Regions from separate parts of the Erwinia sp. INIA01 genome, predicted to be linked through region 3. Evidence: predicted binding sites of a transcription regulator. Region 3 holds the regulator's gene; each other region holds the start of a gene.
The links. Region 3 encodes Fur, which represses iron uptake genes when iron is present. Its sites were predicted from a motif close to ATAATAATGAGAACNACTATCAA; they were not measured.
Positions count from the first base shown of each region.

Region 1: OMR58_RS25020 (TonB-dependent siderophore receptor) is a predicted target of Fur. The motif match lies at 8,171-8,193, and genes of this name have one in related genera.
Region 2: OMR58_RS18410 (TonB-dependent receptor domain-containing protein) is a predicted target of Fur. The motif match lies at 3,902-3,924, and genes of this name have one in related genera.

Region 1 is NZ_JAPDNC010000022.1:15,667-26,363, reverse strand. It holds gene OMR58_RS25045 (ABC transporter substrate-binding protein) at 1-146, shown strand, start outside; gene OMR58_RS25040 (ABC transporter ATP-binding protein) at 150-1,865, shown strand; gene OMR58_RS25035 (ABC transporter ATP-binding protein) at 1,862-3,592, shown strand; gene OMR58_RS25030 (MFS transporter) at 3,667-4,860, shown strand; gene OMR58_RS25025 (alpha/beta hydrolase) at 4,870-5,778, opposite strand; gene OMR58_RS25020 (TonB-dependent siderophore receptor) at 5,837-8,125, opposite strand; gene OMR58_RS25015 (PTS ascorbate transporter subunit IIC) at 8,384-9,643, opposite strand; gene OMR58_RS25010 (PTS sugar transporter subunit IIB) at 9,656-9,943, opposite strand; gene OMR58_RS25005 (PTS sugar transporter subunit IIA) at 9,963-10,406, opposite strand; gene OMR58_RS25000 (LacI family DNA-binding transcriptional regulator) at 10,636-10,697, shown strand, end outside.
Region 2 is NZ_JAPDNC010000010.1:173,547-184,243, forward strand. It holds gene OMR58_RS18400 (SelT/SelW/SelH family protein) at 1-42, shown strand, start outside; gene OMR58_RS18405 (tetratricopeptide repeat protein) at 170-1,069, opposite strand; gene OMR58_RS18410 (TonB-dependent receptor domain-containing protein) at 1,385-3,784, opposite strand; gene OMR58_RS18415 (GNAT family N-acetyltransferase) at 4,379-4,858, opposite strand; gene OMR58_RS18420 (LysR family transcriptional regulator) at 4,941-5,876, shown strand; gene OMR58_RS18425 (LLM class flavin-dependent oxidoreductase) at 5,864-7,201, opposite strand; gene OMR58_RS18430 (bestrophin family protein) at 7,329-8,243, shown strand; gene OMR58_RS18435 (Gfo/Idh/MocA family protein) at 8,451-9,485, shown strand; gene OMR58_RS18440 (Gfo/Idh/MocA family oxidoreductase) at 9,730-10,697, opposite strand, start outside.
Region 3 is NZ_JAPDNC010000012.1:32,523-43,219, reverse strand. It holds gene glnS (glutamine--tRNA ligase) at 1-43, shown strand, start outside; gene chiP (chitoporin ChiP) at 298-1,701, shown strand; gene OMR58_RS19935 (beta-N-acetylhexosaminidase) at 1,747-4,407, shown strand; gene OMR58_RS19930 (LysR family transcriptional regulator) at 4,415-5,311, opposite strand; gene OMR58_RS19925 (MFS transporter) at 5,404-6,753, shown strand; gene OMR58_RS19920 (hypothetical protein) at 6,750-7,139, shown strand; gene mtr (tryptophan permease) at 7,256-8,503, shown strand; gene fur (ferric iron uptake transcriptional regulator) at 8,560-9,003, opposite strand; gene fldA (flavodoxin FldA) at 9,398-9,928, opposite strand; gene ybfE (LexA regulated protein) at 10,074-10,355, opposite strand; gene ybfF (esterase) at 10,502-10,697, opposite strand, start outside.

The DNA.
Region 1 (10,697 bases), on a different contig from region 3:
TCGGCGTGGAGGAGATGGCGAAAATGCTACACCCGGCGGCCTTTGCCGATATCGACCCGGCAAAAACCTTCGACGAACTGAACCAGCGCTTCCTTGCCTTCCCGCTACAGGGTTCATTCTGGACCACGCTGAACGGCCAGGAGTAAAAAATGCAAAAGCCAGTTGCCGGTCTGACTGGCCCTTTACTGCCTCATCTGCTGCTCAATGGGATGATTCATCTGCTGATAATTGCCTGCTACGGCGCGCAGGCGTGGCTGACCGCCGATGCGCTTTACATGCTGATGCAACAGGGGCTGGCCGCCGACATTGCTCCACCGCTGGTGATGCTGGCGGTGACGATCCTGCTGCGTGCACTGCTGCTGTGGCTGAGTGAGTATACCGCTCAGCGTATTGCGCTGGCCTGTAAGGTTCATCTGCGGGAGAGGCTGTTGAATCAGCTGGTGCGCTTTGGTCCCGGCCTCACGCTGCTGCATCCCGGTAGCGATATTCAGGGTACGGTTAACGGCGGCGTAGAAGCGATGGAAAGCTATTACAGTCGCTACCTCCCCGCCCTGTTCAGCGCGCTGTCTGGCTGTAGCCTGATTGTGCTGACGCTGGCCGTTGTCGACTGGCGGTCGGCCCTGCTGCTGGGATTTTTCACCCTGGCCTTTCCGCTGCTCGACGAGCTGTGGATGCGCTGGCAGATGCCGAAAGCCAGTGGCGTATTTACTGCGATGGGCGCTTTTGCCGCCACGCTGCTGGATGCGCTACAGGGTCTGCTAACGCTGAAGGCGTTCGGTGCGGTAACGCCGTGGCGCGCCCGGCTCGCCGGACAGGCATTGGATTTGCGCAAGGCGTCGATGGCCACGCTGAAGGTGATTCTGATGCGCGGCGGCATCACCCGACTGGTCAGCCTGAGCGGCATGGCGCTGGTGCTGGTTTTCAATGCCTGGCGCGTGGTGGAAAACGATTTATCACCGTTTGTCCTGCTGCTGACGCTGTTCCTCGCCCGGGAAGCGTTTCGCCCGCTTATCCGGCTGGAAAACGCCTTTCACACCGCCTGGGCGGCGGGCGGTGCCGTCGGCCCGATCAACGATCTGCTGACGTTGACCGCGCCGGTCGATGAGCCGCCGGTGCCAAAGGCAAAGCCGCAGCGCCATGATATTCGCATCGAACACCTCAGCTTTCGCTATCCGCAGGGCAACCTGGCGCTGTCGGATGTATCGCTGACGGTCGCCGAGGGGCAGTTCGTGGCTCTCGTTGGCCCCTCGGGTGCCGGTAAATCCACCTTCGTCACCCTGCTGCTGCGCTGCTTTGATGCCAATGCCGGTGCGATCCTCGTCGGCGGCGTTGATATCCGCCAGCTGTCGCTGCACAGCCTGCGGGAAATGATCGGCGTCGTTTCGCAGGAGGTGTTTCTGTTCCACGGCACGCTGGCTGAAAATCTGCGCATGGCCAAGCCGGACGCCTGCGTTGATGAACTGATGGCTGCCGCCGAGGCCGCGCAGCTGGGCGAGTTTATTGCCGGACTGCCGCTGGGTATGGATACGCCGGTTGGTGAGCGCGGCGCGAACCTCTCCGGCGGGCAGCGACAGCGGGTGGCTATCGCCAGGGCATTGCTGAAAGATGCCCCTATTTTAATCCTTGATGAAGCCACCTCCAGCCTGGATGCCGCCAGCGAACGTGCGCTGCGCGATGCCCTGGCCCGGCTGCGCAAACACCGTACAACGATCGCCATCGCCCACCGGCTGGAAACCATTCAGGACGCCGACCGCATTCTGGTATTCGACCAGGGTAAGCTGGTGGAACAGGGCAACCATCATCAGTTGAATACTGCCGGTGGTCGCTACGCGCAGCTGATGGCCGCCCAGGGAGAAGCACCATGAAACAGCGCGGGCACGGCGGCATCGCCGGACTGCTGAGCATGATGCGCGGCCGGTATTGGCTGCTGGCCATGGCGGTCATCTCCGGCGTGCTGGCTCAGGGCGGCACGCTGGCCTGCATGGCAATAAGCGGCTGGATTGTCGGTATCGCCGTAAGCGGCGATACGGTCTTACTGCCCCGGGCATGCGGCTGGCTGGGAGTGCTGGTGCTGTTCACCGCCGCCGTCCGCTGGTGGCAGGCGTGGGTTTCCCACGATCTGGCCTTTGCGCTGATCGAGAAGCTACAAATGGCGATTTTCGACGGGCTCGAACGTTCCGCACCGGATAGCGCCAGCGGCCAGCGGCTGGGCGATCTGGCGACCGTTGCCACCGCCGATGCCGAACTGATGGAGCGTTTTTACGCCCATACGCTGGCGGATTACGTCGGCGCGATTGTGGTGCCGCTGGCCGCACTGATCGCGCTGTGGCAGCTCGACCCGCTGCTGGCTGGCGTAATGCTGCCGTTTTTACTGCTGGTCGCGACCGTGCCGCTCTGGCTGGCGCACCGTGCTGCCTTACAGGGCCAGCAGATGATGCACGAACAGGGGCAGCTGAATGCCGACACCGCTGAGTTTATCCACGCTCAGCGCGAGCTGGCGGCGTTTGGTCAGTCAGCCGCCTTTATGCAGCGGCTGCTTAAACGCTCCCGCCAAGTGGGCAGTATGCAGCAGCGCTACGGCTCCCGCAGCGGGCTGGAATTCGCGGCGGTAGATGCGTTGAGCGCGGGGGCGGTGCTGGCACTGATTGCCGCCGCCAGCACGCTACTGCACGCGGGCAGCCTCTCACCGCTGTGGCTGCCGCTGGTACTGGTACTCGGTGTGGGTGCGCTGCTGCCGATTGTTGATGTGACGCAGACCGCCAGCCAGCTCGGTGAACTGCGGGCCGGTGCCGCCCGGATTATGCGTATTGTCGATTATCCCGCGCGGGTGAAAGACAGCGGTAGCGCACCGCCACCGAATCGCCACGATCTGGCCTTCAGTGCAGTGTGGTTTGGCTATGCCGCACAGCGCCCGGTTCTACAGGGGCTGTCGGCGTCGATTCAACCCGGTGAAATCGTGGCGCTGGCGGGCCGTTCCGGCGCGGGAAAAAGTACACTGGTTCATCTGCTGCTGCGCTTTTATGACGTGGATGACGGCGGAGCAATAACTCTTGGCGGCACCGATATCCGTTCAATGTCGCTGACCGCTTTGCGCCAGCTAATCAGCTGGGTACCGCAGGAGGTGTATCTGTTTAACGGCACCGTTGCCGATAATATCCGCCTGGGCCGCCCCGATGCCAGCACGCAGCAGATCGAAGAGGCCGCGAAACTGGCACAGGCACACGGCTTTATCAGCGCACTGGCGGATGGCTATGACAGCGACTGCGGCGAACGCGGCAGTCGTTTTTCCGGCGGCCAGCGGCAGCGTATCGCCATTGCCCGAGCCCTGCTGACCGGCGCACCCTTTCTGATCCTTGATGAAGCTTCCGCCAGCCTGGATAACGAGAACGAACAGGCCTTTCACCGGGCGCTAAGCCAGCTGCGGGAGAAACGGACTGTTTTGCTGATCGCCCATCGTCCGGCCACCCTGCGCCAGGCCGATCGGATATTGCTGCTCGAAAACGGGGTCATTGCCGAGAACGGCACGCATGATGCGCTGCTGGCATCAGGAGGGAAATACGCTGCGCTGATAAAAAAGGTTGCCGCTGACTGACCCTCGCAGGCATCATGCTGCCCTCAGTCGCGGAGCCACCCGTACTCCGTTTGTCGTATTGCCGAAGACTCACCATGACCAATCGCTTTTTCCCGACCGCCGTCGGGCTGTATCTGAATTATCTGGTTCACGGTATGGGCGTGTTGCTGATCACCCTGAACATGCCGCACCTTGAGCAGCAGTGGCATACCGATGCCGCGGGCGTTTCGGTGGTGATTGCCTCACTGGGCTTTGGCCGCCTGATGGTGCTGTTTGTTTCCGGTATGCTTTCCGATAAATTTGGCCGCCGGCCGTTTATCCTGCTCGGTATCCTGTGCTACGTCGGCTTTTTCTTCGGCATTGTTTCGGCACAAAGCGTGGTTACCGCCTTTGCCTGCGGACTGCTGGCCGGGGTAGCCAACAGTTTCCTGGATGCCGGTACCTACCCGGCGCTGATGGAAGCGTTTCCTCATTCTCCCGGTACGGCCACCATTCTGATTAAAGCCTTTGTCTCTGCGGGCCAGTTTCTGCTGCCGTTTATCATCTGGGGGCTGATGCTGAGCCACAGCTGGTTCGGCTGGTCGTTTATGGTTGCCGCCGCCATTATGCTGGTTAACGGGATTTTCCTGCTGCGGCGGCCGTTCCCCGCTCACCGACCGCCACAGGCAGCCACCCCCGGCGGAAAAAGCCTGATACTGGAAGACAGGCGCGCATTGGCCGACATCATCTGCTTTACGCTGTTTGGCTATATTTCCATGGCCACCTTCTACCTCGTCAGCCAGTGGCTGGCGCAGTTTGCGGAATTTGTCATTTTAATGCCGTATTCGGCCTCTATTCAGCTGCTCAGCGTCTATACCGTGGGGTCGCTGAGCGGCGTATTTATCACCGCGCTGCTGGTAAACCGGCTGGTCAACTCGCTGCTTCTGCTGCGTCTTTATACCTTTATCTCCCTGCTGGCGCTGCTGGCGATCAGCCTTTATCCCAGTGCGCGGATTATCGCGCTGTTCGCCTTTGTCATCGGCTTTTCGGCGGCGGGCGGCGTGGTGCAGCTGGGACTGACGGTAATGGCAATGAAGTTCCCGCAGGCCAAGGGAAAGGCCACCGGGATTTACTACAGTGCGGGCAGCCTCGCCACGTTTACTGTCCCGCTGATCACCGCCCGCCTGTCGCAGCACAGCATTGCCAGCATTATGTGGTTTGACGTCGGCATGGCGGCCGCCGGATTCGCGCTGACGCTGCTGATCGGCGGGCGACGCCGCTTACTTCTGCACTCGCGAGTTGTCAGCTAAGCCAGGCTCTTACTGTACCTCCGCCATTTGCAGCAGCGCACTGCGCAGGGAGGCGGGGAACATCTCTCCGTGGCGCAGCCCCGGAAACAGCTGCCAGGTCACGCCGACACCGTTATCGCTAAGCTCCGCGACGGCGACGCGTACGGCGGCAAGCGCGTCCGGCCGGTGCTCTTCGCCAGGGCGCGGCAGATCCCCGTCGCCCTCCAGCAGGTGCAGCCTCCTGCCCTTCGCTTCATCTTTGGTGACCGCGCCCAGCCGCTTGAGCAGCACGAAATCATCCTGCGCCACCGACGGGCTGGCGGCGAAGTAATCGTTAAATGATGGCGCGGAGAGAAAGCTGTCGAGCACCAGCAGCCCGCCGTAAGAATGGCCCCACAGCCCTCGCCGCTGCGCGTCAATCGGCAGCCCTTTTTCCACCTGCGGCGCGATGGTCTGCGTCAGCAGCTGGCGAAATGCGGAGCTGCCGCCGCCTTCCCGGCCGCCCCGATTCTGCCGATCGCGCCAGTGCGCCGGGGTGTAGTCATAAGCGCGGGCCAGCTGATCGAACGGCAGATCGGTCTGATATCCGACGGCCACCAGCACCGGCGGCGTTACTGCCGACAGCTGCCGCAGCAGATCGTCGGAAAGTTTGTCCATTGCCGCGTTGCCGTCCAGCAGATACAGCAGCGGATAGCCCGAGGCGGGCGGTGCTTTGTCCGGGATCGCCGTCCACACTTTGTAATGGCGGCGACCGTCGGCGGAGTCAAACTGGCGGACGGTGAAATGGTAATACGCCGATCCCCGGTCGGCGATATTCGGCCCCAGCGGGGTGAGATTCGGTCGGGCAAAGCTGTTACCTGCACCAAGCAGCATAATCGTGAATACTCCCAGCCGCGCAATGACGCGGCATATTTGCCGGTGATCCGGTCGATGACTCATTGTCTGTGTTCCCTGAAAAAGCGCGCGTCGCCCGGATGCAGACGCCGCGCGCGGTGCGTCAGAAGTGCATGCCCAGCTGCATATAGTAAGTCCGGCCCGATTCGTTATAGGTACGTGCCCCGGCGCCATAGGCGTAGGTGCCGTTCGCCCCGGAGGTTAACGCATTACCTTCACGGAAGTGCCGCTTGTCGAACAGATTATCCACCCCGGCGGTGACGTCCACCGCTTTATTCACGCTGTACACCGCGCTCATGCCCAACACCGTATAGGGTGACACCTGCCATTTTTCACTGCCTGAGGTGGCTTCACCCTGCGAGTTATATTGCTGCGGTTTCTGCCTGCCGTACCAGGTCAACGTCCCCTGTAACGACAGGTCGTTAGTCGCCTGCCAGTCCAGCGTCGAATTAATGGTGTATTTCGGAATAATCGACAGGTAATCGCCGGTGGTTTTGTTTTTATTTTCGATGATATAGGTGAAATTGTTATTCATCTTCAGGCTGTCGCTAATCGGGAAGTTCAGCGTTCCCTCCAGCCCCTGCACCAGCGCGTCGGGCACGTTTTCCCATTTATAGACGTTAGAGGTGCCGTTGAAATAATCCGCCGTGTAGCCCGCCTCGATCTTGTTGTGGTAGTCGTTGCGATACCAGGTCAGTCCGGCCTGCACTTCGTCATGGTGATATTCAATGCCGATCTCTTTGTTAACGCTGGTTTCCGCCTTCAGATCGCGGTTCCCCTGCAGATAGCAGCTGGTGGTGCTGGCGTAACAGCCGTTACCGCTGCTGTAGAGCAGATAGTTGGGGTTAGTCTGGTACAGGTTTGGCGCTTTCCAGGCGCGGGCGATCCCCAGCTTGAGGGTAAAGTCATCGCCCAGCTCCTGCGACAGGTTCAGCGACGGGCTGAGGTTGCTGCCGGTGACCGACTGATAGTTATAACGCAGCCCCGGCGTCAGGCGGGTTGAATCGGTCAGATCGATATTGTCTTCGCTGTAGACGCCATAGATATCCGCCGAGCTGTAGCTGCTGCGGTCGGTACTGGACACGCCGTTGACCTCAGAAGTGGTGGTCACAATATTGGAAGTGGGATCTTTCATCGTCTGATGATTCATTTCGGCCCCGAAGGTAACGGTCTGACTGACGCCGAAATCAAACGGAATATTTACCTCGGAGTGCAGGTTGGTATCGTTCAGATTGATGGTGGAAAACCCTTCGCTGGTGGTGCTGAACAGCCCCTCCAGCCCGCCGGACAACCCTTCATTCAGGCGGGTACTGCGTGTTTTCTCAAACTGAACGTAGTTACTGGTGGTAACGCCGTTATCCCAGGCTCCGGTGTATTTCAGCGCCAGCGTCTGGCGATAGATGATATTGGTTTCTTTGCCGTAGTTGGCTTTCACCAGCGTGCTGCTGTTGGTGTTTTGCGTATCCCCGGCGTAAAGGTTGCCCTGACGGCTGAACCCGGCATCCAGCTCCAGCGCCTGCCTCGGCAGAAATTCCCAGCGCAGCACGCCGTTGATGTTTTTATTGATCGCGCCTTCGCGCCCCGCTGGCACCATCCCGGCATATTTGCCGCTGCGTTCCGCCGTATGGCCGTCGTTAATATTCTGCCCGTCGGCCTGGGTTTTGCTCCAGTTACCGTAAATACGCATCGTCAGATTATCCGCCAGCGCGCCGCTCAGATTGGCGTTATAGCGGCGGGTGGCCCCTTCTGATTTATGCTCGGGAACGTTGTAATAGCTGTTAAAACTGCCGTGCCAGTCGTTGCCCGCCGGTTTGGTAATAATATTCACCACCCCGCCCATCGCGCCGTTGCCGTACAGCGCCGCCGCCGGTCCACGGATCACTTCAATACGATCGATCATTTCTGGCGGCACCCAGTTGCTGTCGCCCCGGGTATCGCGCTCCCCGCGCCAGCCGTAGCGCACCGAGTTGCGGCTGCTGACCGGCATGCCGTCGATCAGGATCAGCGTGTTTTCCGGCCCCATGCCGCGAATATCGATCTGACGGTTATTACCGCGCTGGCCGCTGCTGGAGTTTCCGGTAAGGTTGACCCCGGGCATGGTACGTATCAGCTCAGAGACATCGCGCTGGATGGGATGCTTTTTGATCGCCTCGCTGTCGATAATCGACACGCCGGGTGCCTGTAGCGTTTGCTCTCTGGCGGTCACCACCATGGTGTTATCGCCCTGGCTGCTCTTCTCACCAATGGTTAGTTTATCTTCTTTATTGGTCGAGTCTTTCTGATTCCGATCCGGCGTTTTTTCAGCGGTGGGTTGCTCAGCCTGTACCGCAGGCACGGCAATGGCGAGGGCAACAAGCGAGCTTAACAGCGAAAACTTCAGGGATTTTTTCATAGTGACGAGTCTTACAAACGAGCGAGGAAGGAAAAGGGAGGAATCAATTTAATGAGAATGATTATTGATTTCAATAAAAGATGTGATTTTTTGTGGGTTATTGTTTAGTAATGTGAATGTATCATTACTGACCGAAAAAATAACTTCGCGTGATCGGCAGCACGCGGGCCTTGCTGACCGGCGGCCGCAGAAACGAGCATAAAAAAAGAGGCGAAGATAACTTCGCCTCTTTTTCGGTCAGTCTGGCACTGATAGCGATTAGCGCACAATCAGCCCTAACAGGATACCAACCGCACCAAAGTCAGAGTCGCTGAAGGTGGTGTTGGCCAGGCCGATGCTGCCCAGTACCGGCAGCAGGAACACCGGGATAAAGGTGATCAGCAGACCGTTAGTGAAGGCACCGAGGATTGCACCGCGACGGCCGCCGGTGGCGTTACCGAACACGCCCGCTGCGGCACCGACGAAGAAGTGCGGCACCACGCCCGGAATAATCACCGTCATGTTCAGCGCATACAGCAGGAACATGCCCAGAACACCGGCTACGAAGCTGCTGAGGAAGCCAACCAGCACCGCGTTTGGCGCGTAAGGGAACACGACCGGGCAGTCGAGCGCCGGTTTGGCATTTGGCACCAGCTTGTCGGAGATGCCTTTGAACGCCGGAACGATCTCGGCAATCACCATACGCACGCCCTGCAGAACGATATATACACCGGCGGCGAAGGTAATCGACTGCATCAGGGAGAACATGAACCAGTTTTTGCCCCCGGCGTTCATCTCTTTTACCGCCGACGGACCGGCCACCAGACAGGTGAAAATAAAGATAAAGAACATGGTGAAGGCAATAGCAACCGGGGTGTCGCGCAGGAACAGCAGGCTTTTCGGGACCTGCATGTCCTCGGTGGACTTCTCTTTATTACCGAACTTGCTGCCGATAAACGCGGACAGCAGCTGGGAGATTGAGGAGAAGTGGCCGAAAGCAACATCGTCCGAACCGGTGACTTTTTTCATATACGGATGAATAATCGCCGGGAAGAACACCATCGAAACGCCCACCACCAGCGAACCGACCGCAATCAGGCTGGCACCGCGCATTCCGGCGGTAGACAGGATCACTGCCACCATCATCGACATAAACAGCGTGTGGTGACCGGTCAGGAAGATATATTTCCACGGGGTAAAGCGGGCAATCGCGATGTTAATCACCATGGCGAAGAACATAATCATCGCCATCTCTGTACCGAAGCTTTTCTGCGCCACGGCCACGATCGCTTCGTTGTTCGGCACCACGCCCGGAATACCGAAGGCGTGATGGAAGATCGCCGCAAAATCACCCAGCGAAGAAACAATCAGCCCGGCACCGGCACCGAGGATCAGGAAGCCCATCACGGTTTTCACCGTTCCCTTGATCACTTCAGTTGCGGGTTTCTTCTGTGCAACCAAACCAATCAGCGCAATCAGGCCAACCAGTATTGACGGCTCGGAGAGCACGTCACTCATTAAGAAACGGAAGAATTCCATTATGGCTCCTGATTATAACGCGCCGAGTTCCGACAGTGCGGCGGAGATACGCTCTTTCATCGCCGCTTTGTCTACCATGTTTTGCAGAGAGACGATTTTGCCGCCCACCTGCTGTGCAATCAGCTGCTCAGCGATATCGCTGGTGCCAACAAAGATATCGCTGGCGGTGCCTTTTGCCGAACCCAGGTCCACGTGATCGACTTCCGCCGCAACGCCCAGATCCTTCACGATATTTTTAATGCTCATTTCCATCATCAGGCTGGTGCCCAGGCCATTGCCGCATACCACGGTAATTTTCATATGTTGTTCCTCTGGTCGTTTAATAACGTGAAATAATGGATAAAATCTGTTCAACGCTGGTGGCAGCCATCAGCGCGTCGGTATCTTCAGGCGTGTCAAACAGCCCGGCGAGCGCGGTGATAATGCCGATATGGCTGTTGCTGTCGGTCGCCGCCAGCACAAACAGTAGCTTCACCGGGTCATTGCCCTCGGAATCAAAGTTCACGCCCTGCTGCACCAGCGTCAGGCTGATGCCCAGTTTATTCGCGCCTTCTTCCGGGCGAGCGTGGGGCATGGCAATACCGGGGCCAACGACATAGTACGGGCCAATCGCTTCATGCGAACGGTAGATAGCCTCAACATAGCGGGCTTCGATCGTACCGTTGTCACGTAATGGCTGGCAGGACAGCGCAACTGCGTGACGCCAGTCTTCACAGGCTGGTACAATCTGCACAACGTCAGCAGTCAGGAGTTCTTTCAACATTTATCGGTCACCTCTCTCTTTTCGCCCGAGCAGAGTAGTGTCGAACCGCCCGGAATAATGTGATAGAGATCTAAAAAGTTAACGCTAACTGTTAAAGCTATCAGTAACTGTGATCGGCATATCATTTGCTGGTTAACCAGTTGTTGTCTTTTATCCGGAACGGCACACTGTCAGCAGGGTAAATCATTGCGCGGCAGCGCCGCGTAACAGAGCGTTCAGGAGAACCAGGATGCGAAAGCGTCGTAGTAGTGGTCGCGTGACGCTACAGGATGTTGCTGACTATGTTGGCGT
Region 2 (10,697 bases), on a different contig from region 3:
GATCTCGGCCATATCGATCAGCACGCCAAACCTGCGGAATAATACGTCGCTGAGGCATCACGGCCGGGTAGATAAATACCCGGCTTTTACGGACGACCCTGCGTCATAATTACTGCCACTGCCACTGCCACTGCCACTGCCACTGCCACTGCCACTGCCACTGTTAATTCTACTGCTGTGCTATCCCCTCACAATCATCCCCGTAAAGGTCGTCGGAGCGGCACAGCTGGGTTTTAATCGCTTGAATTCGCTGTGGATTAGGCTTAATGCCATATCCCCCTTCGCGATACATCGTAAATAAACTTTGAATGTAAGTCATAGCGCGGGAATCAGGGCTGTTTCCCTCAGAGTAAACATCCAGCAGTTCCGTTCCTTTTTTATAATCTTTCGCCCAGGACTCCCCGCCCTGATAATAGAGATCGCCGAGTTCATAGCAGGAGAGTTTGAATTTCAAATCGCAGGATTTTTGCAGTAATGCCAGCGCCTTTTTGCCATCAACCGCAACACCACTCCCTGCCAGATACATCGAAGCCAGGTAATATTCACCGTTGCCGGGGTTAGCGGTGTTATCCGCTGCCGCATAGCGTTCGAAATACTTTCGCGCCAGAGCATAGTCTTCCGGTGCGCCATTACCGCGCTTATACATAAGCCCGAGAGAGAGCACCGCTTCCATATCGCCTTCTTCGGCCCGCTGCTGATAAACGTCCAGCATGGTTTGCGGCCGACGACTGGCGTTGAGCGTCTGTTCCACTTCAGTAAAAAGCTGCTTATCTTCCGTTGAAGGATAGGTCTTGCTCTTGAGGTAATAGGCAATAATGCCCAATTGATCCATCGCCTCATGACTTCCCTGCTTCGCGGCTTTGCTTAGCCAGTACGCTGAATGCTGCATATCATGGTCGTTTAAATACCGATTCCCCAGCGCAAGTTGATATTTCAATACACCGGATTCTGCCTGTTGAAAAATATAGCGCTGCTTATTGTCTGCTTTGATTTTGTAGGTGAGCACTGAGGCGGCGGAAATAATAATAACGGCAGAAATAGCGAGGGTGATTTTTGATCGGGGCTTCATTTTTCAGTCCTTATTGACAGAGACTGATGATGAATTGACTCTGAAGGTAAGCGTCTCCGTGAAAAATGAAAAACTACCCTCCGGATTCCGCCTTGTACAGGATTTTTAAAAAATTAAGATTATCCGCACGGTCAAAGCCTGTCGATAAAAGATAGAAATAAGAACGTTCTTAATATAAGAACAAATCAAGTTCAGGTGAAACTATCAGTAATAAATCTTATTACGACACGCAATTAACTATTTCTATTTTTTCCCCACAAAAAGAAACCCCGCGTGTAAACGCGGGGTTGAGTATTAATGCGGTACTAACAACGATTAGAAATCGACGTTTACACCCAGCTGGAAGCTGCGGCCCGGCATAACGGCCAGTGCATTGTCGTAGCCATCCTGCGCGGTGCTTTCCGTCAGCTCACGGCTGCTGAGATAATCCCAGTATTTACGATCGGTCAGGTTATATACGCCGCCGCTCAGCTTCACGTTTTTGCTCACGCGCAGCCATGCGGTCATATCCACCATACCGTAGCCCGGCACGCGCATATATTCTGCGGTGGAATCGGTGATTGGCGTACCCACGTTGGTGTAACTTTCGCGGTTGGTGGCTTCAGCCTGCTTGCCCTTAACAAAGGTGGCGGTCACTGCGGCACCGTAACGCTGGGCCGGATCGTCCCACGCCACGCCAACAATCGCTTTCATTGGTGCAACGCTTTCAAGATCGATGTACTTGTCGCCGTTGTAGCTCGACTTCGACTGACCTTTGCTGTATGCCACGCCAAGGTTAGCGCTCAGGCCGTTAACCTCTTCAAACCAGGTACCAAAGTTAACTTTGGTGCTGATCTCACCGCCCCAGATATAAGCCTTATCGCGGTTTTCAGCCTGATAGGTGGTGTAGATATTAGACGGTACGTTAACGAACTTGTCCGGGTTCGCCGCACGACGGTAGCGGGAATAGGCAATAAAGTTCTTATAGCTGTTGTAGTACAGCGAGGTGTTCAGCGTTACGCCTTCAACCGCTTCACCCTTCACGCCCCACTCGAAGTTGTTGCTGGTTTCCGTATCCAGATCGGTATTGCCAATCAATGCATATTGCTGCGGACCGGCATAGCTTGAACCCAGGTTCCACGAACCGTACAGCTGGCTGGCGTTCGGGAACTGCGCGCCGCGCTTGTACTGGATATAGGTCATCAGGGTTGGCGTCAGATCGTAGTTGAAGCTGATTGACGGCAGCACCTGAGTATCTTTATTAGTTTTACCGTACAGCGTTTCCACCGACGCGCCGTTCAGCGCGGTGCTGTTGGCGGTCAGATTATCCAGATTCTGCGGTTTGGTTTCCTGATGGGCCACGCGTACGCCTGGCACCACCGAGAAGTTGTGGCCACTGAGATCGAACTGGATATCGTCCTGCACGAAGCCACCCAGTACCGTGGTGCGGCTGTCGCCCTGCGGCTTCATCACCACGCTGAACGGACCCGGTGCCGGAGACTGGCTGAACGGGCGTTCTGCATCGCTGATGCGACCGTTCAGACCGGCGCTCAGGTTATGACGGCCCAGAGTTTTCGCCAGCTGCGTTTCCAGCCCCCAGGTTTTCACATTGTAGTCGGAGTACACGCGCTGCATGTTGCCGGTCATTTCATCCGGCATCAGCGTGTTGTCATGGGCTTCGGTCTTCTGCCAGTACGCTTTGGTGGTCAGGCTGTCAACCCACTGGCTCGACGGCGTCCACTCATCCTTCACCGAAGCACCCCAGCGGCGGGTATTACTCTGCTGGTTGGCCGGGCCGAGGATCGCAGAACCGCTGCTGTTCCAACTGTCGTAGTTGGTGTGTTTAACCTTGCTGTAGAAATCCAGCACGCCGGTAAATTTGTGCTCGTCGTTTGGCTGCCAGATGCCCGAGGTTAACAGCGCGTCGGAGTGCCAGTTAGCCGGGTAGGCATCATGCACGCCGCTGTTATTGCGGGTCTGCTGACCGTCGCGGCGGCTGTAGGCAATCAGGCCGCGCATGGTCTGATCGCCTGCGGCAGCGGTAATGCCGTTGTGCCAGCTGCGGCTGGAAGAATCGTAGTCGCTCTGATAGCCGAAATAGGTATCTTTACCCGGCTGCAGATAATCATCTGCAGATTTCGGCTGGAAGGAGACGGAGCCGCCCATGGCGTTGTTGGCGTAGGAGGTTTCGGTGGCACCGGCAACGATATCGATCTGCCCGTAGACATAAGGATCGATGTAGTCGCGGCCAATCCCGAAGGTGTTCACGCCCGCACGGCTGGCGTAACTGCGGCCGGTCGCATCCGGCTGTGGAATGCCGTCAACGTCCAGCGCCACGCGGTTGCTTTCCAGGCCGCGAATGTTGTAGCCGGTGTAGCCGCCGCGGTCGAAGCCGCTTTTACCGTCGGAAGAGCCGCCGCTGGAACCGGTGGCGCTAATCGCCAGCTGGTTGCGCATCACCGATCCGAAATCGTTGCTGCCGCGCTTTTGCAGCTCGTCAGCGGTGATGGTGGTTTTAGTCCCGGCGACTTTTTTGATCTCCGGGGCGGTCACGGTCATTACCGGTTCGTTGTTTTTAACCGGTTTGACCAGATTCTGTTTCTGGCTGGTGTTAGCGCTGGTCGCCACGTCGTTTTGCGCAGAAGGCGCTTCTGCGGCGTTAACGGCAGCGGTAAAAAACGTTCCCATGACGAGAGACGTCTGCAGCAATCCCCTGCGGGATGAAAATTTGAGCATGTCAAATACCCTGATCTATTTTATTGGTATTTGCCCGGCATCGGCTTCCTGTACAAACGGGTGTGTAACGAATCTAAAAGGGTATTGCAGGTGAATCTTTATATTTTGCGACATCATATATAAATGATAACCATTATCAATCTCAAATTAATAATTATTTACAATTTGTCGCGGAACTTTTTCGCTCAAAAAACGTTGCGTTGTCATTGAAGTGTGCAATGGAGCAGAAGCGCCAGCCCGTCATTACCAGGCAACCAATTGATAATAAGAATAAAAAAGGAATGAGTGATAATTAACTTAAATATGAGGCCGGGTTCGATACGCGATTACAGAATGGCTTCACCGCAGGGTGATGAAGATAGCGTCGGGAGGATGCAAAGCGGCGTTAAGTGACGGAAAAACAGCGAAACTTGCTGAATTATTGAAGCTTCTCACTCTGCGGGTACGTTAAGTCGATTGAATCTGCGGAGAATCGATACGATTGAGCCAGAGAGCGGGCTGGCTTTCTGGCGGGGCTGTTAAGCTGAGTGACTGGTTGCCGGCTGGCTTAATAAGGTTGAGGCCGCGAACCAGCCAGTCAGGAATAACGGGCGATCAGGAGGCGGCGAAGTCCGTCAGCACCGCGCCTTCCATGCGGTAGCGCACCCACTCGTCCTGCGGTGCTGCACCGATGCTTTTATAGAAATCGATGGCGGGCTGATTCCAGTCCAGCACGCTCCACTCCAGACGACCGCAGCCCCGTTCTACCGCCAGTTTGGCAATGTGGCGCAGCAGCTGCTTCCCGGCCTTTTGTCCGCGAAAACACGGTGAAACGTACAGATCTTCCAGGTAAATACCGTTTTTCCCCAGCCAGGTAGAGTAGCTGGTGAAGAACACCGCATAGCCCGCCGGGACGCCATCGATCTCACAAATCAGCCCTTCCGATTTACTGTCATCAGCAAACAGCGTCTGCTCAATATCCTGCTGTGTGGCAATCACTTCATGCAGCGCTTTTTCGTATTCGGCCAGTTCGGCGATCATCGCGAGGATCAGTGCGGCATCGCTGCGTTCAGCGCGGCGGATAACAAGTTTCATGGATATTCCCGTCTTACATTGAGTTGATGGCGGGCAGAATACCCGCTAATCTCGGATGAATGAAGTGCATTGTTATCAGTATATAGTGAATTTTATGCATCCAAATTTACGTAACCTCGACCTCAATCTGCTGCTGGTATTTGACGCGGTCTGGCGACACCAGTCGGTCGCTCGCGCGGCGGAGGAGCTGGCGTTGAGTAATTCGGCGCTGAGCCATGCGCTAAGCCGCCTCCGCCGCCATCTTGGCGATGAGCTGTTTTACCGGGTGGGCCACGAAATGCAGCCCACCCTTTTTGCCACCGCGCTGGCGGAATCGGTAAATAACAGCCTGTCGCAGCTTAACCAGAGCGTGCAGAAACGCCCCCGCTTCGATCCGGCAACCAGCCAGCACGAATTCACCTTTGCGGTCACCGACTTCACCACCTTCAGTCTGTTCCCCGCGCTGATGGCGAAAGTCCAGCAGCTCGCACCGTGGATTCGCTTTCAGTTGATTCACAGCGAACAGAAAGTGGCGCTGCACGAACTGATGGCCGGGCGGGTGGACTTCGCATTAGGATTCAGCGAGACCCACGATCGCCGGCTGCCGGACATTGACGAAATGGACTGGATGGAAGATGAATACGTGGTGATCGCCTCGCCGCGTTTTTTCCCTGCGGATCGGCCTGTTGACCTGGCGCAGTATATTGCCGCCCGGCATCTGGTGGTCACTCCGTGGAATGAGGAAACGGGGTATATCGATAGCGAGCTGGCGCTGCTGGGGCTGGAACGACATATTGCTCTGCGGATGCCGTCGGTACTCGGCGCACCGTTTATCATCGCGCAAAGCCCGTTGCTGATGACCATTCCGCGCTATGCCGCCGAGCGTTTGCAGCACAGCGTGGAGTACGCAATCCATCCGCTGCCGTTTGCCATTCCGCGCTACACGGTCAAAATTTACAGCTGGCAGAAAAACAGCCAGCGCGATGCCTGCCGCTGGCTGCTTGAACTGCTACGCGGGTTAAAAAATCAGCCTGCGTGAGTCAGCTGCTGTTCAGCGCTTCCCGCATAACGGTTTTCGCGCACCGGCAAATCCAGCCGCTCGCGCAGCGTGGTGCGATCGTCCTGCTGCCAGTAGCCGCGTTCGGCCAGAATTGGCAGCACATAACGAGTCACGTCTTCCAGCGCCTCGTTCAGTACCGGACCACAGATGATGAAACCGCTGGCTCCGCCCTGCTCCACCCAGCGAATAAAGGTGTCCGCCACCTGCTCCGGCGTACCAAAGAATTCCCCCTTCGGCAGTGTGGTGCGATAGGCCACTTCGCGCACCGTCAGCTGTTCCTCTTTCGCCAGCCGCTTGATCTGATCGGTGGTTGAACGGAAGGTATTTTCTCCCAGCGTGCCCAGTTCCGGGAACGGACCGTCAGGATCGTACTGGCTGAAGTCATGATGATCGAAGAAGCGCCCCAGATAGCTGAGGGCATCGTCCAGCGACAGCAGCGACAGCAGATAGCGGTATTTTTCTTCCGCTTCGGCTTCCGTTTTGCCGACAATCGGCGTGATGCCGGGGAAAATTCCCGGGGTCGGTTTCTGCTGAGCACGAGCTTCAGCGTCCAGCTTGTGCGCATAGCTTTCCGCTTCTTCCAGAGTGCGGGCGTTAGTAAACACCGCATCAGCGGTTTTGGCCGCCAGAGCAATACCGGTATCGGAGGCACCGGCCTGGAAAATGACCGGCTGTCCCTGCGGCGAACGCTGAATGTTCAGCGGCCCGGCCACCGAGAAGTATTCGCCTTTATGATTCAACGCGTGCAGTTTTGAGGCATCAAAGAACACGCCGCTCTGCTTGTCACGAATAAAAGCGTCATCCTCCCACGAGTCCCACAGCCCCTGCACCACCTGTAAATACTCTTCGGCAATGCGATAGCGCTCTGAATGCTGCGGATGTGCGCGGCCAAAGTTGCGCCCCGATCCTTCCAGCGGCGAGGTCACCACGTTCCAGCCCGCTCGACCGCCGCTGAGCAGATCGAGCGATGCTACCTGCCGTGCAACGGTGAAGGGATCGCTGTACGAAGTGGAAATGGTCCCGGCCAGGCCGATCCGGTGCGTGACCGAGGCCAGCGAGGAGAGCAGCGCAATCGGTTCGAAGCGGTTAAGGAAGTGCGGCAGCGACTTCTCATTAATGTGCAAACCGTCGGCAACGAATAAAAAATCCAGTCCGGCGTCTTCTGCTTGATGCGCCAGCTGGTGATACCAGTTAACATTGACGCTGGCGTCAGCAGGTACGTTATGGTGCCGCCAGGCATTCATATGACCACCTGCTCCCTGTAACATCAGGCCGAGTTTAATCCGGCGTGCAATCTGGCTCATAAGCTAACTCCGTGGTAATCCGTGGTAATAAGATATGCCTTCAGATTTCCATAAAATTGCCGCAGATTTAAATATCAATATTGGCTTTGCATTGCCGCTTTGTGTCTAACTCACTGGAAATATTGCCATGATCGTTCGTCCCCATCAGCACTGGTTCCGCCGTCTGTTTTCCTGGCGCGGCGCGGTGCTGTCCAAAATTATGTTTCGCCTTGGCCTGAATCTGCTGATGTCGATTATTGCGGTAATCAGCCTGCAATGGTACGAAACGCTGGGCGTGCATCTGACCACCGCGCCGTTCAGCCTGCTGGGTGTGGCGATTGCGATCTTCCTCGGTTTTCGCAACAGCGCCAGCTATGCCCGATTCGTTGAGGCACGTACGCTGTGGGGAACGCTATTGATTACCAGCCGCTCGCTGCTGCGTCAGGCTAAAGGCGCGCTGCGTCGCGATCCGGCGGCGGTGGCCGAATTTACCGCCCTGCTGCTGGCCTTTAGCTGGGCGCTGAAACATCAGCTGCGCGGCACGGACAGCAGTGACGATATCCGGCGTCTGCTCCCTGCCGATTGGCAAAATGAGGTGCTCAACAGCCCGTTTCGCGCTAACCGGCTGCTGCTCGCCCTCGGCGAGTGGCTGGCGCAGCAGCGCGATCGCGGTGCGATCTCCGACCTGCTATATAACGGCATTGACCATAATCTGAATACCCTGTCGCAGGTGCTGGGCGGCTGCGAACGTATCAGCAACACGCCGATCCCGTTTGCCTACAGCCTGATACTTCAGCGCACGGTGTATCTGTTCTGTACCCTGCTGCCCTTTGCGCTGGTCACCGACCTGCACTATATGACGCCGGTAGTGTCGATGTTTATCTCCTACACCTTCCTGTCGCTGGAATCGCTGGCGGAAGAGCTGGAAGACCCGTTTGGCGTCGATTCCAACGATCTGCCGTTGAATGCCATTTGTAATACCATCGAACGCACCCTGCGCGATATGAACAATGAAGCGCTACCGCCACCGCTTAAACCTGATGACCGATTCAATCTGATTTGAATTCAACCGTTCATTTCCCATCCCGAAACAGCGCGCAATGCGCTGTTTTTGCTTAAAGATTATTAATCGCGGCTTGCCTCAGCAAATTGATGGATTTCCATCATAAAAGCGGTTTCCCCCGTAAAATCCGCTGACTATAGTGAAATAGCGCCGCCCGGCGGCCACTCAATCTGCTTGATGCCCTACACATAATAATCAGGAGCTGCCATGTTTCCGTCTTCATTACCCAAGGCCCGTACGCTCGATCCCCACGCCGTTCCCTCGCTGCGCTGGGGCATTATCGGCCCGGGCTGGATTGCCGAACGCTTTGCCCGCGCGCTGAAAGAGTTCACCTCGCAGCAGCTGGTGGCGATAGCCTCCCGTTCGCAGGACAGGGCCAGCGCCTTCGCCAGCAAAATGGGCATTCCGCAGGCTTTTGGCAGTGCCGCCGAGCTGCTGGCCTCACCGGATATTGATGCGGTGTACATCGCTACACCGCATAACCATCACTACCCCGACGGACTACAGGCGCTGAACGCTGGTAAGCACGTATTGATTGAAAAACCGCTGGCGCTCAACGCGCAGCAGGCGCGTGGCCTGGCCGAATTGGCAAAAGCTAAAGGTTTGCTGTGTATGGAAGCGATGTGGTGCGACTTCCTGCCAAAATACGACATTATCACCCAGCTGCTGGAGGATGGTGTGCTGGGGGATTTGCATACCCTGCTTGCCGACCACGGTGAATTTTTCACCCCCGATCACCGTATCTTCAACGCAGATTTAGCGGGCGGGCCGATGATGGATCTCGGCAGCTATCTGATCGGCTTCAGCGTGAAAGTCGCCGGTGCGCCGGTGTCCATCCACGCCACCGGGCAGCAGGTGCCGGGCGGTGTGAACGGTCAGACCTCAATGCTGCTGACCCACAACAACGGCATGCACTCTGTGCTGAATACCACCCTGTTCAGTAATACGCCGTGCGCGGCGGTGATTGCCGGACGTGATGCCACGCTGGAGATCGGCGGCGCATCCTTCTACGCGCCGGGGCCGTTTACCCTCACCTCAAGTCAGGGGGGAAAAGTACTGCACTTCGATGAGCCGCGTAATCGCTACGACCAGCTGTTCCATGAAGCCGTTCACTTCGCCTGGTGCGTGGGACAGGGTAAAACTGAGTCGCCGGTTCGCCCGCTCTCTGCGTCTATTGATACGCTGGCGGCAATGGATGAAGTGCGTCGGCAGATTGGTCAGGTGTTTAACGAAGAGAAGTAGTTTCAGCATCTGACAGCCATCAAAAAAAAGCCGCCTTCGTTTCTGGCGGCTTTTTCAATTCCGGTAATGGCCGATTCACTGCGTAAGGGTATTTTTTGATGACATGCCCTTTGCAGCGATCGTCATTAGCATATAGCAAAGGAGTGACTCTTTGTTCGATCTGCTACGCGTGAGAAAAATGGTCTGTACGATGAAAGCAAGAGGATGAAACCGACCGCCCGCGGCGATCGGCTGCGGCCATATTTTACAGCTGCTCCACCTTGCAGAAGGTTCCGGTTTCCAGCGATTTAACCGCCGCTTCGGCAATCGCCTGCGCCTGTAGCCCGTCGTGCAGACCCGGCACCGATACTGCCTCGCCGTTCAGCGAGCGGACAAATGCATCCAGATGCAGATAATAGGTTTCTTTCACGCGGTTGAACCAGTCGGCATACAGCGGTGGTCGGTTGATACCGGAGGTGCTGTAAAGCGTTGCACCCTGCGGACTTTGTGCCGCGGAGTCGGACATCCCCTGCGAACCCAGTACGGTAATGCGCTCGTCATAGCCGTAACCGGTGCGACGGGTATTATCCAGCTGTGCCAGTGCGCCGCTGCGCATTTTCATCATCAGCACCGAGGTGTCAACATCGCCGAAACTGGCAATTTCCGGCATCGCCAGCGCCGATCCCATGGCTCCGATGGTTTCAACTTCATCTTCGGTCAGCCAGCGCAGCAGATCGAAGAAATGAATGGCCTGATCGCGCATCTGGCCGCCGGAGGTTTGCAGATAGCTCAGCGGCGGCAGCTCAGACGCACGGCAGACCATCTGGATCAGCTCCGCTTTCCCAATCAGCCCCTGCTGCAAATGCTGTTTCAGCTGGTTGTGGCTGGGATCGAAGCGGCGGTTGAAGCCGACCGTCACCGGGACCGGATGGCGTGCGACTTCTTCCACAACCCGGCGGGCTTTATCCAGCGACAGGTCAATAGGTTTTTCACAGTACACCGCCTTCCCGGCTGCCGCCGATGCGGCCAGGAACTCCGCGTGTGATGGCGTTGACGTCGCAATCAGGATGGTATCGATGGCATCACTGTTAATCGCCTCCGTTACGCTGCCCACGCGCGCACCGTCGCGGCTGGCAATGTCATCGGCGCGGCTGCGATCCTGATCGGCCACCATGACCAGTTCAATATCCGGGTGGGCCGCCAGGTTTTTAGCATGAACCTGGCCGATAAATC
Region 3 (10,697 bases):
TACCGTAGGCCTGCGTGATACCTGGGCTAAAATCGGCGACTAACCGATTCTGTTTTAATAAAAGGGCGATGATTCGCCCTTTTTTTTCGCCTTAACATTACCCTCATTGATTTACATTCATTAAATGTGCTGTCGATCATACTTTGCACTTTTTGCTGTTTTAATCGATTGATAATTCGCGATGCGAAAAATATCCTAATCCAATAATTAGCTGGTTCTGGATTCAGCTGGCTGAGATTTAACTGATAGTAATTTACTGACATAGATGGATTTTTTCTGGGATAAAAGGATTTTTCAATGCAGCGCAAAGCCGTGCTTACTAAAGCACTTAGTACTATTTTAGCTATTATCACTGGTTCAAGTGCCGTTCTGGTCAATATGCCCGCGGTCGCCAGCGGTTTTATTGATGATTCCTCGCTGGCCGGCGGCGTTTATTACTGGCAGCGCCATCGTGAGCGCAAAGATCTGCAGCCGGACAGCGAAAAGTATAAACAGTACACCTCAAATCTTCACCACTCGACAATCAACGTCAACCTCGATTTTTCCTCAGGGTTTGCCGGTGATTGGATCGGCATAGATCTGGCGGCGTTTACCGCAGTAGAGCTGTCTAACAAAGGTCCCGGAGCGCCGAACGAAATCGGCTTCAGCGACGGTGACAGCCGTTGGGATGAACCCTGGAGCGGCGACAGAAACGGCGTAAGTCTCTATAAAGCAGCGTTAAAAATGAAATATAGCGATAGCTGGCTGCGCATGGGATATCTGCAGCCCAGTGGGCAGACGCTGATGTCGCCGCACTGGAGCCTGCTGCCGGGGACTTATCGCGCGGTGGAAGTAGGGACGACAGGGCACTTTACGTCGCTGGGCAATCTGTCCGTTTCTTATATGTGGTCCGATAAATATAAAGCGCCGTGGTATCAGCATATGTATGACTTCCGTAAGGCGGACGGCACAACAAAGCTGGATTACATGCACTCGCTCGGCGCTAAATTCTCTTCGGAAAATAAGTGGCAGTTGGAAGCCGCGTTGGGGCAGGCGGACAGTTACATGGACCAGTTCTTTACTAAGGCCAGCTATGCCGTACCGCTGATGGGCAACGATCTGGAAACCAGCTGGCAGTTTTATGGTGCACACGATCGCGAGCACGGCGGTGCAGCAAACGTTAACGATGTCTATTCCGGTCTTGCCTGGCTGCAGGCGCTCACCGTGGGTTATCGCACCGGTCCGTTTAAATTCCGCCTGGAAGGCACCTGGGTCAAAGCTGACGGTAATCAGGGCTACTTCCTTCAGCGTATGACCCCATCCTATGCCAGTTCGAATGGTCGCCTGGATGTCTGGTGGGATTCGCGTTCTGACTGGAATGCCAACGGTGAAAAAGCCGTGTTCGCCGGCGTGATGGTTGAGCTGGATGGCCTTCACTTGCCTGGGTGGGAAACGGGGACTTCATTTGCCTGGGGATGGGATGCCAAACCCAGCAGCAACCCTGTATTCGACCAAAATCAACGCGTACGCGAATCGGCGTGGAATCTGGATTTACTCTATACGCTTCAGCAGGGTTGGGGCAAAGGGACCCAGTTCAGGTTGCACTACACCCACTACGATAACCACAGCAATATTCCGAGCTACGAAGGGGGCTACGGCAATATGTTTCAGGATGAAAAGGACGTGAAATTTATCGTCACCGCGCCGTTTACTATTTTTTAAGCGGAGCCTGGGTTAATGGAAATCAGAACATCAAAGGGGAACAGGATGAGATTTATTGCAACAACGATCGCGGTAGCAACGCTGGGCCTGGCGGGATGCAGCAACAGCGTCAACGACCAGCAAACCGTCCACCGTATCAGCCAGTTTGGCGTCAGTTATCAGGTAACGCAAAATGATGCTGCGGCACACGGCGTTGACTGTGCCGCACTGGGGGCCGACTGGGCCGCCTGTAACCGTGCCACCATCAAGTTAACCAACCCCGGCCCGGCCCTGAACAGTAAAAACTGGGCTATCTGGATGAGCAACGTCCACCAGACGATCAAAGTAGACAGTGACCAGTTCCGTATTGTGCATATTGTCGGCGATCTTAGTCGCCTGGAACCGACCAGTAACTTCAAAGGATTTGCCGCCGGGGAATCCGTTGAGATACCGATTATCAACGAGTACTGGCAGCTGTTTATTACCGATATCATGCCGCGCTGGTACGTCACTGCCGGTAAGGCGGAACCGGAGATTATGGTCAGTACCAATACGGAGGATCTGACGACGTTTGTTGAGCCGTTTGGCGATAACTGGAAGCGTTTCGCCGGGGATAAAAATGTCCTGATGACGGCCGAAACCCGCTTTGCCAAAAATGCGGATGTGAGTTTGCTGCCTGCTGCGGCGCTACAGGCTGAAATTTTTCCGACCCCGTTGAAAGCAACCCGCTTAAACGGGAATGCCGATCTCAGCCGGGGTGTGTTGCTCAATTTGTCTGGGTTAAACACCGATGAGGCTCGCGCCGCCGAGCAGCGTTTTGCGCTGATGGGCATTGAGGTTAATTCTCGCGGTTATCCCGTTTCTACTCGCATCGATTCGCGTGGATTTAGCGACAGCATGGCGGCATCCGGTGCCTATCGTCTGGAAGTCCTGCCGGGGGGAGCCACCATCGTGGGCTATGACAGTGCGGGCGTTTACTACGGTCTGATGTCTGTACTGTCTCTGGTCCCCGCTTCCGGTCCGCAAAAAATCGCTGCGCTGCGGGTGAAAGATGCGCCGCGCTTTGCGTATCGCGGAATGTTCCTGGACGTTGCGCGTAACTTCCACAGCAAGCAGGTGGTGCTGAGGCTGCTGGATCAAATGGCGGCGATGAAAATGAATAAGTTCCACTTCCACCTGTCCGACGATGAAGGCTGGCGTATTGAAATCCCAGGCCTGCCGGAACTGACGGAAACCGGGGCCAGACGCTGCCACGATCTTACCGAGCAACAGTGTCTGCTGCCGCAATTGGGCTCCGGCCCGTTCAGCGACAACAACGGCAGCGGCTATTTCACCCGCAGCGATTACATTGAAATCCTGAAATATGCCAGGGCGCGGAATATTGAAGTGATCCCCGAAATTGACATGCCAGCTCATGCGCGAGCTGCGGTGATCTCTATGGAAGCCCGCTATCAGAGACTGATGCGCGAAGGCAAGCCGGATGAGGCTGGTGAGTATCGTCTGCGCGATCCCAGCGATACTTCAAATACCACGTCGGTACAGTTTTACGATCGCACCAGCTACCTGAATCCGTGCCTGGATTCATCGCTGCGTTTTGCCGATAAGGTCATCACCGAAATCGATCTGATGCACCAACAGGCTGGCGTGCCGCTGACCACCTGGCATTTTGGTGGAGATGAGGCGAAAAATATCTATCTTGGAGCGGGCTACACCGATATCAGACATCCTGAGGCCGGAAAGGGTATTAAGGATATGAGCCACGAAGACAAGCCATGGGCAAAATCTAAAGTCTGCCAGCGTATTATTAAGGATGGTAAAGTTGAGGATCTGTCACATCTGCCCAGCTATTTTGGCCTGAAGGTCAGCCGGATCGTTGCCGAAAAAGGTATTGGCGACATGCAGGCCTGGCAGGACGGTCTTAAGGATGCTAACGCCGCGAGCGATTTCGCCACTCAGCACGTGCGGGTGAACTTCTGGGATACGCTGTTCTGGGGCGGAGCTTCCAGCGTCAACGACTGGGCCAATAAGGGATATCAGGTGGTAATTTCCAACCCGGACTATGTCTACCTCGACTTCCCTGCAGAGGTTAACCCGCTGGAGCGCGGTTACTACTGGGGCACTCGCTATAACGATGAACGTAAGGTCTTTAGCTTCGCGCCGGATAACCTGCCGCAGAATGCTGAAACCTCGGTTGACCGCGACGGCAATACCTTTGATACCAAATCGGAACAGCCGTGGCCGGGTGCTTACGGTCTGTCGGCGCAGCTGTGGAGCGAAACGGTTCGTACCGACGGTCAGGTTGAATCGATGATTTTTCCAAGGGTGTTGGCGGTAGCCGAACGCAGCTGGCACCGCGCCGCGTGGGAGCAGGATTACCAGCAGGGCAGGGAGTATCAGGGGGGAAAAACGCATCACGTTGACCAGCAGGCTCTGCATCGCGACTGGCAGCGTTTTGCTAACCTGCTGGGGCAGCGCGAACTGTCCAGGCTCGACAAAGCCGGTATTGCCTGGCGCCTGCCACAGCCGGGTGCGGTAATTGTCGATAGCTATCTGCAGGCAAATACCGCGCTACCGGGGGTTTTGGTGGAATATTCCATCGATGAGGGGCGCAGCTGGCAGCGCTACAGCGACAGCCATCGCCCGCTAGTTAACGGGGAAGTCTGGGTGCGCACCAGTAGCACTGACGGCAAGCGCTTCAGCCGTACAGAACACGTTATGCCTCTGTAGGTCTGATCTAACCCGGCGACATCGACAGTTTCTGAGAAAGAAAATCGATAAACAGCCGGGTTTTTCGCTGCATTTCCCCCTGCCCGGAAAATACGGCACTGACCGGTTGATCCGGCAGCTGCCACGCCTTAAACAGATGCTGTAGCCTGCCTGCGGCAATATCTTCGCGTACCAGCCATTCCGGCAGCACCGCGACGCCCATCCCGGCCAGTACCATCTGGCGGACGATTTGCGCGGAGTTGGCGGTATAAGCAGCATCGGACTTCAGCTCGGACAGACAATTATCCGCTCCACGAAACGTCCAGCGGCCGGGATGAGTCAGGTTGCTGTTGTGTATCCAGGGCAGGGCGGAAACCTCCTGCAGATCCTGCGGGTGAAAGCGGTTTACCAGAGCAGGTGAAGCCACCAGTAAAATGGCATAGTCTGCCAGCCTGCGGCTTTTTAGCGATGAGTCGCGCAGTGCACCCAGTCTTATCGCCACATCCAGTTTATTACTGACCAAATCATCCAGTGAGGCACCCACGCTGTAGTTCAGTTTCAGCAACGGGTGGCGCTGGCAAAACTCGCTGACCAGCGGCATCAGGAACTGCTGGCCATACTCCCACGTGGAGGTGATGCGCAGTTCCCCTGAAAGGGAGTGATGCTCTGTGGCGACTCGCGATACCGCACGGTCGATATCAGCGAAAATCAGCTTAAAATCCTGATAAAACTGCTGTCCGTGGCCGGTGAGGGCGAGGCTACGGGTATTGCGTACCAGCAGTGTGACGCCAAGCAACTGTTCCAGGCTTTTGATATGCAGGCTGACCATCGCGCGGCTCAAGCCGAGATTACTGGCGGCTCGGGTAAAGCTGCCGCTGTCGACAATGGCAAAAAAGGTGTGGATCTTATCGAGATGGGCATGCATGGGATTATTCAGTTTAATCAAACAATCATTTAAATTTATGCGCCTTTATTTGTCAGGTCAACCACCGCTATGCTGCGCGTGGAGGTATGACAATGCACTATGGTTATCGGGTTGCAGCGATCTTTCTGCTCGGCTTTTTCATTGATTGTATTAATATTTTTATGTCAGCCATTGCGCTACCGTCGATTGCGGCGCAGATGTCCGTGGCGACGGAATCCATCAGTTGGGTGGCTAATAGTTATATTCTGGGGCTGACGCTGATCGTGCCGTTGAGCGGCTGGCTGGCTTCACGCTTTGGCACCCGGCAGACCATCGTCGCCTCAATGCTGATTTTCAGCATCGCTGCGCTGGGCTGTGCGCAGGCCGACTCTTTTAGCACGCTGGTTGCATGGCGTTTTATCCAGGGCGCGGGTGGAGGGTTGCTGATACCGGTAGGGCAGGCGCTAACCTTTAATTTGTTTCAGGGGCGGCAGCGCGCCGCTATATCGACGTTGATCATGTGCGTAGCGCTGATTGCCCCGGCGCTGTCCCCTCTGCTGGGGGGCATGTTGGTGGATGTGCTTTCCTGGCGCTGGATCTTCTATAGCAATATTCCTTTCAGCCTGCTTGCGGCACTGCTGGCGGCGATATGGATTCGCCCACAGGCAATTGAGCGCACACGTGCAGATATCACCGGAATCATTCTGATCTGCGGCACTTTGGGTACGCTGTTGAGAAGCCTGTCGCTGTTTAGCGAGCAGCACGCTGTACCGCAGGCTGCATTATGGCTGGGCGTTTCTTTACTGCTGGGGTGGGGCTATCTACGGCACTACCGCCGCCAGCCGAAGGCCATTCTCGATCTCAGTCTGCTGCGCAATCCTCAATTGAATCTGTCCATCGCCGTTTACTATGCCGTTCCGGGCGTGTTTACCGGGGTTAACCTGCTTAACATTTTCTACCTGCAGCAGGTTTTGCATTTCAGTGCCGGGCATACCGGTAGCTTTATGCTGCTTTACGGCGTCGGCGCGCTGGCGGCGATGCTGGTGGCCGGGCGGATTTATTATCGCGCAGGCGCACATCGCTTATTCACCTGCGGCATGTTGCTGCATAGCGGCGGCATTGTGCTGCTGTCCTTAGTCAGTGATACAAGTAGCAGTGGGATCCTGTGTGCGGCCTATCTGCTGATGGGGATTGGCGGCGGGATTGCCGCAAACTGCGCGCAGACCACGGCGTTAATTGAACTGAACGAGCAGCAAATGAGTGGGGGAAGTACGCTGTGGAATATTAACCGGCAGCTGACGTTCAGCCTCGGCACCGCGTTGTTTACGCTACTGCTGGCGGTGCTGAGCCGTTATTTTCCTGGTGAACTGGCGTGGCATCTGGCATTTATTATTGCAGCCGTGAGCGGTTTACTGCCGCTGTGGCTAATTTATCAACGACGTTTTCATAAGGAAATCCAATGATCGATCTTACTAACAAGGCATCACAGAGCGTCATTGTTCTGCATCAGCTGATTGAGGCTGTCTTTCACGGCGACGGCAGCAAGACTGCTGAGCTGCTCACGCATTTTGCTGAAGATTTTGTGATGGTCACCCCGACCGGTAAAAGCCTGGCACTGGCAGACGTTGAGGACTTATTCAACCGCTTAACCGGCGCGCGTCAGGGGATGACGATAAGCATTGAGCAGTTCAACGTTATTTCGCAGCGGGGGGATGAGGTGGTCATCCAGTATCACGAACTGCAACAGCAGCAGAATAATCATTCGCATCGTATTTCGCTGGCGGTCATTAACTGCGCAACCCAGCCGCCGAGCTGGCGTTATCTGCAGGAAACCATGGTAGCAAACTGATTATTGTACTAGTTCGCGGGTGCGGCCTGGTGTAGAATATGCGGCGTTAATGCCGTGCATCCAGTGAATAATTCCGGTGATGGCGGTAAGTTTCCGTTTTTTGCTAAGGATTAGTCATGGATTTACCGGTTTCCCCCGCCCGCCTGCCTTCTACACTCTGGGGAACGCTAATTATTAGCGGCACGATTATCGGTGCCGGGATGTTCTCGTTACCGGTGGTGATGTCCGGTGCATGGTTTCTCTGGTCGTCAGCATTACTGATTATCACCTGGTTCTGCATGTTGCTTTCCGGGTTGCTGTTTTTGGAGGCCAGTCTGCATTATCCGGCCGGTTCCAGCTTCGACACGATCACTCGCGATTTGTTGGGACGGGGCTGGAATCTGATTAACGGTCTGTCCGTCGCCTTTGTTCTGGGGATACTGACCTATGCCTATATCTCCGCCAGTGGAGCGATTATCCAGCATACGCTGAGCCAGCTATCATTGCCGGTTTCTGCCCGCAGCGCTGGGTTCGCTTTTACGCTACTGGTAGCGCTGTTTATCTGGCTGGGTACGGCAATGGTCAGTCGTATGACGCTGATTTTTCTCGGCGCGAAAGTGATTACGTTTTTGATTATCTTTGGCGGACTGCTGTGGCATATCGAACCGGTGAAACTGCTGGACAGTCATGGGGAGGAAAGCCACTACCTGCGCTATCTGTGGATGGTGATCCCATTTTGCCTCGCTTCATTTGGCTATCACGGTAATATCGCCGGGCTGGTCAGCTACTATCAAAAGAACGGCAGCCGGGTTTGTCGCTGTCTGGTGTTTGGCACACTGCTGGCACTGGTGATCTACTTTATCTGGATTATTGGCACGATGGGCAATATCCCGCGCCACGAATTCAAAGCGATTGCAGCACAGGGCGGAAATATCGACGTGCTGGTCGCCGCACTGTCGGGTGTGCTGCACAGCCCCTATCTGAATCTGCTGCTGGATATCTTCTCGAACTTTGCCGTCGCCTGTTCATTCCTCGGTGTCAGTCTGGGGTTCTTCGACTATCTTGCCGATCTGTTTAAGTTTGATCGTTCAGCCTTCGGTCGGTTAAAAACGACGGTGGTCACCTTTATTCTTCCGCTGACGGCGGCGATGATCTGGCCAAACGGCTTTCTTGTGGCGATTGGTTATGCCGGGCTGGCGGCTACGCTGTGGGCGGTGATCACTCCGGCAATGCTGGCGAGAAAGGCCCGACAACGTTTCACCAACGCTGCCTGGCAGGTGAGAGGAGGGACGGCACCGATCGTTCTGGTGCTGATCTTCGGCGCGGTGAATGCGCTGGTTTCCATACTTTCGTACTGGAACGTCCTGCCGGTCTATGCCGGATAACGCGCAAAAAAAACCGGTGGGCATAGCCACCGGTTTCATACTGATTTCAGAACGGATTACTCGTCGTGCAGCGTATCGTCTTCGCGGCAGTCGCCCTTAGAGCAATGGCCATAGAGATACAGGCTGTGATTGCTCAGCTTGATTCCGTGGCGAGTCGCGATTTCACGCTGACGTGCTTCGATATACTCGTCGCGGAATTCAATAACTTTACCGCAGTCCAGGCAGATCAGATGATCGTGGTGGTGCTGCTGAGTCAGTTCGAAAACGGATTTACCGCCTTCAAAGTTATGACGGGTAACGATCCCTGCGTCATCAAACTGGTTAAGCACGCGGTAGACCGTGGCTAAACCGATTTCTTCGCCCATATCAATCAGGCGCTTATACAAGTCTTCCGCACTGACGTGATGGCCTTCTGGTTCCTGAAGCACTTCCAGAATTTTCAGTCGTGGAAGCGTGACTTTCAGGCCGGCCTTCTTTAATGCGGTATTGTTGTCAGTCATGCGGATATTGTCCTGTTACTTTGCTAGTCACTTAGTGGCTGAAAAGCCCTGAACATCGGTTGACGCTAGAGTTGGATGCGTCACAGTATAGAACTCATACATCGAAATGAAAACAACAAGGAATGCCTGATACCACTATTGGATGTAAGGATTAATGTCATTACGTCCAGTGAGGCCTGCGTCCAAATCTTACAAAGTTAACATTTCGCTCTATCTCACTCCGCCGCACGGCGATCGCAAAAGATCGTTTAGAGAGGCTGAAGGATGAGAAAGCGGGTAACCGATAGGGTTATTGTACATTTTTACAGGTGGAAGTTACAAATACGTATCTATTACTTCTATAGGAAAAATCACTGGCCTGATGTGAGATGTCTCTCACATCAGGCCGTTTAGCTTAGGCTTCGATGATTTCTTTCAACTGAAGTTCATCAAAAATTTGCTTAACCCACTTATCAACGCGCTCGTTGGTCAGTTCTGGCTGACGATCTTCGTCAATCGCCAGACCCAGGAAGTGGTTGTCATCCGCCAGGCCTTTAGAAGCTTCGAAATTGTAGCCTTCGGTCGGCCACTGGCCCACCAGGATCGCACCGTTTGGTTCAATGATGTCGCGGATAGTGCCCATCGCATCGCAGAAGTATTCTGAGTAGTCTTCCTGATCGCCACAGCCGAACAGGGCTACCAGCTTACCGTTGAAGTCGATCTCTTCCAGCGTAGGGAAAAAGTCATCCCAGTCACACTGGGCTTCACCGTAATACCAGGTGGGAATGCCCAGCAGCAGAATGTCGAAGGCTTCAAGGTCTTCTTTGCTGCTTTTGGCAATATCACGAACTTCTGCAACGTCTTTACCCAGCTGTTTCTGGATCATCTTTGCAATGTTTTCCGTATTGCCTGTATCGCTGCCAAAGAAAATGCCTACGATTGCCATGAGTTTAATAACCTCTTGAATCTTAATGATATGGTGGCTGCCAAAATTTTTGCAGATAGCCGTAATAATAGCAGACCGCCGTCAATGGATAAATGAGTAATCCTGCGGCATTTGTCGCTTTGTGCGTTGATAGCACGCGGTGTATTCAGGACTGAAGGTGTTTTAACTGGTTTAGCAACATCTCTTCAATCAGTTCACTGCGGCTCATATTGCGCGCTTCGGCCAGTTGGTTAAGTGCGTCAACGGCTTCACTGTTCATTTTCAGCTCGACACGCTTAAGCCCGCGAACTTTATCGCGTTTAAGCTGATTACGTTTATTGATGCGCAGCTGCTCATCACGCGTCAGCGGATTAGTTTTCGGTCGTCCCGGGCGACGTTCATCTGCGAACAGATCGATCGTTGTGCGGTCCGTGTTCTCTTTTGCCATAGATTAGTGATACTGAAAGGCTGGATTTCTGATGTGTCAGGCCGTTATCCGCCGTAAAAATCACCAGCGGAAAAATGTCAGCGCGCATCATACCCCAGTGAAAGTGATGACGACAATGTTTTAACAACATAGGGAAATAATTGTTTTTACAGCACAAAAAATCGACGAATTGCGCGTAAAACTGCATCAGGTTTTTCAGCGTGAACCCAGTGACCGGCCCCGGCCACAACATGCGCCCGCGCCTGAGGAAACTGTGCCAGCAGTGCGTCACGATATTCATCGGCCAGGTAGGGTGAACGCTCGCCGCGAATGAACAGCGCAGGATGCGGCCAGGCAGGCACT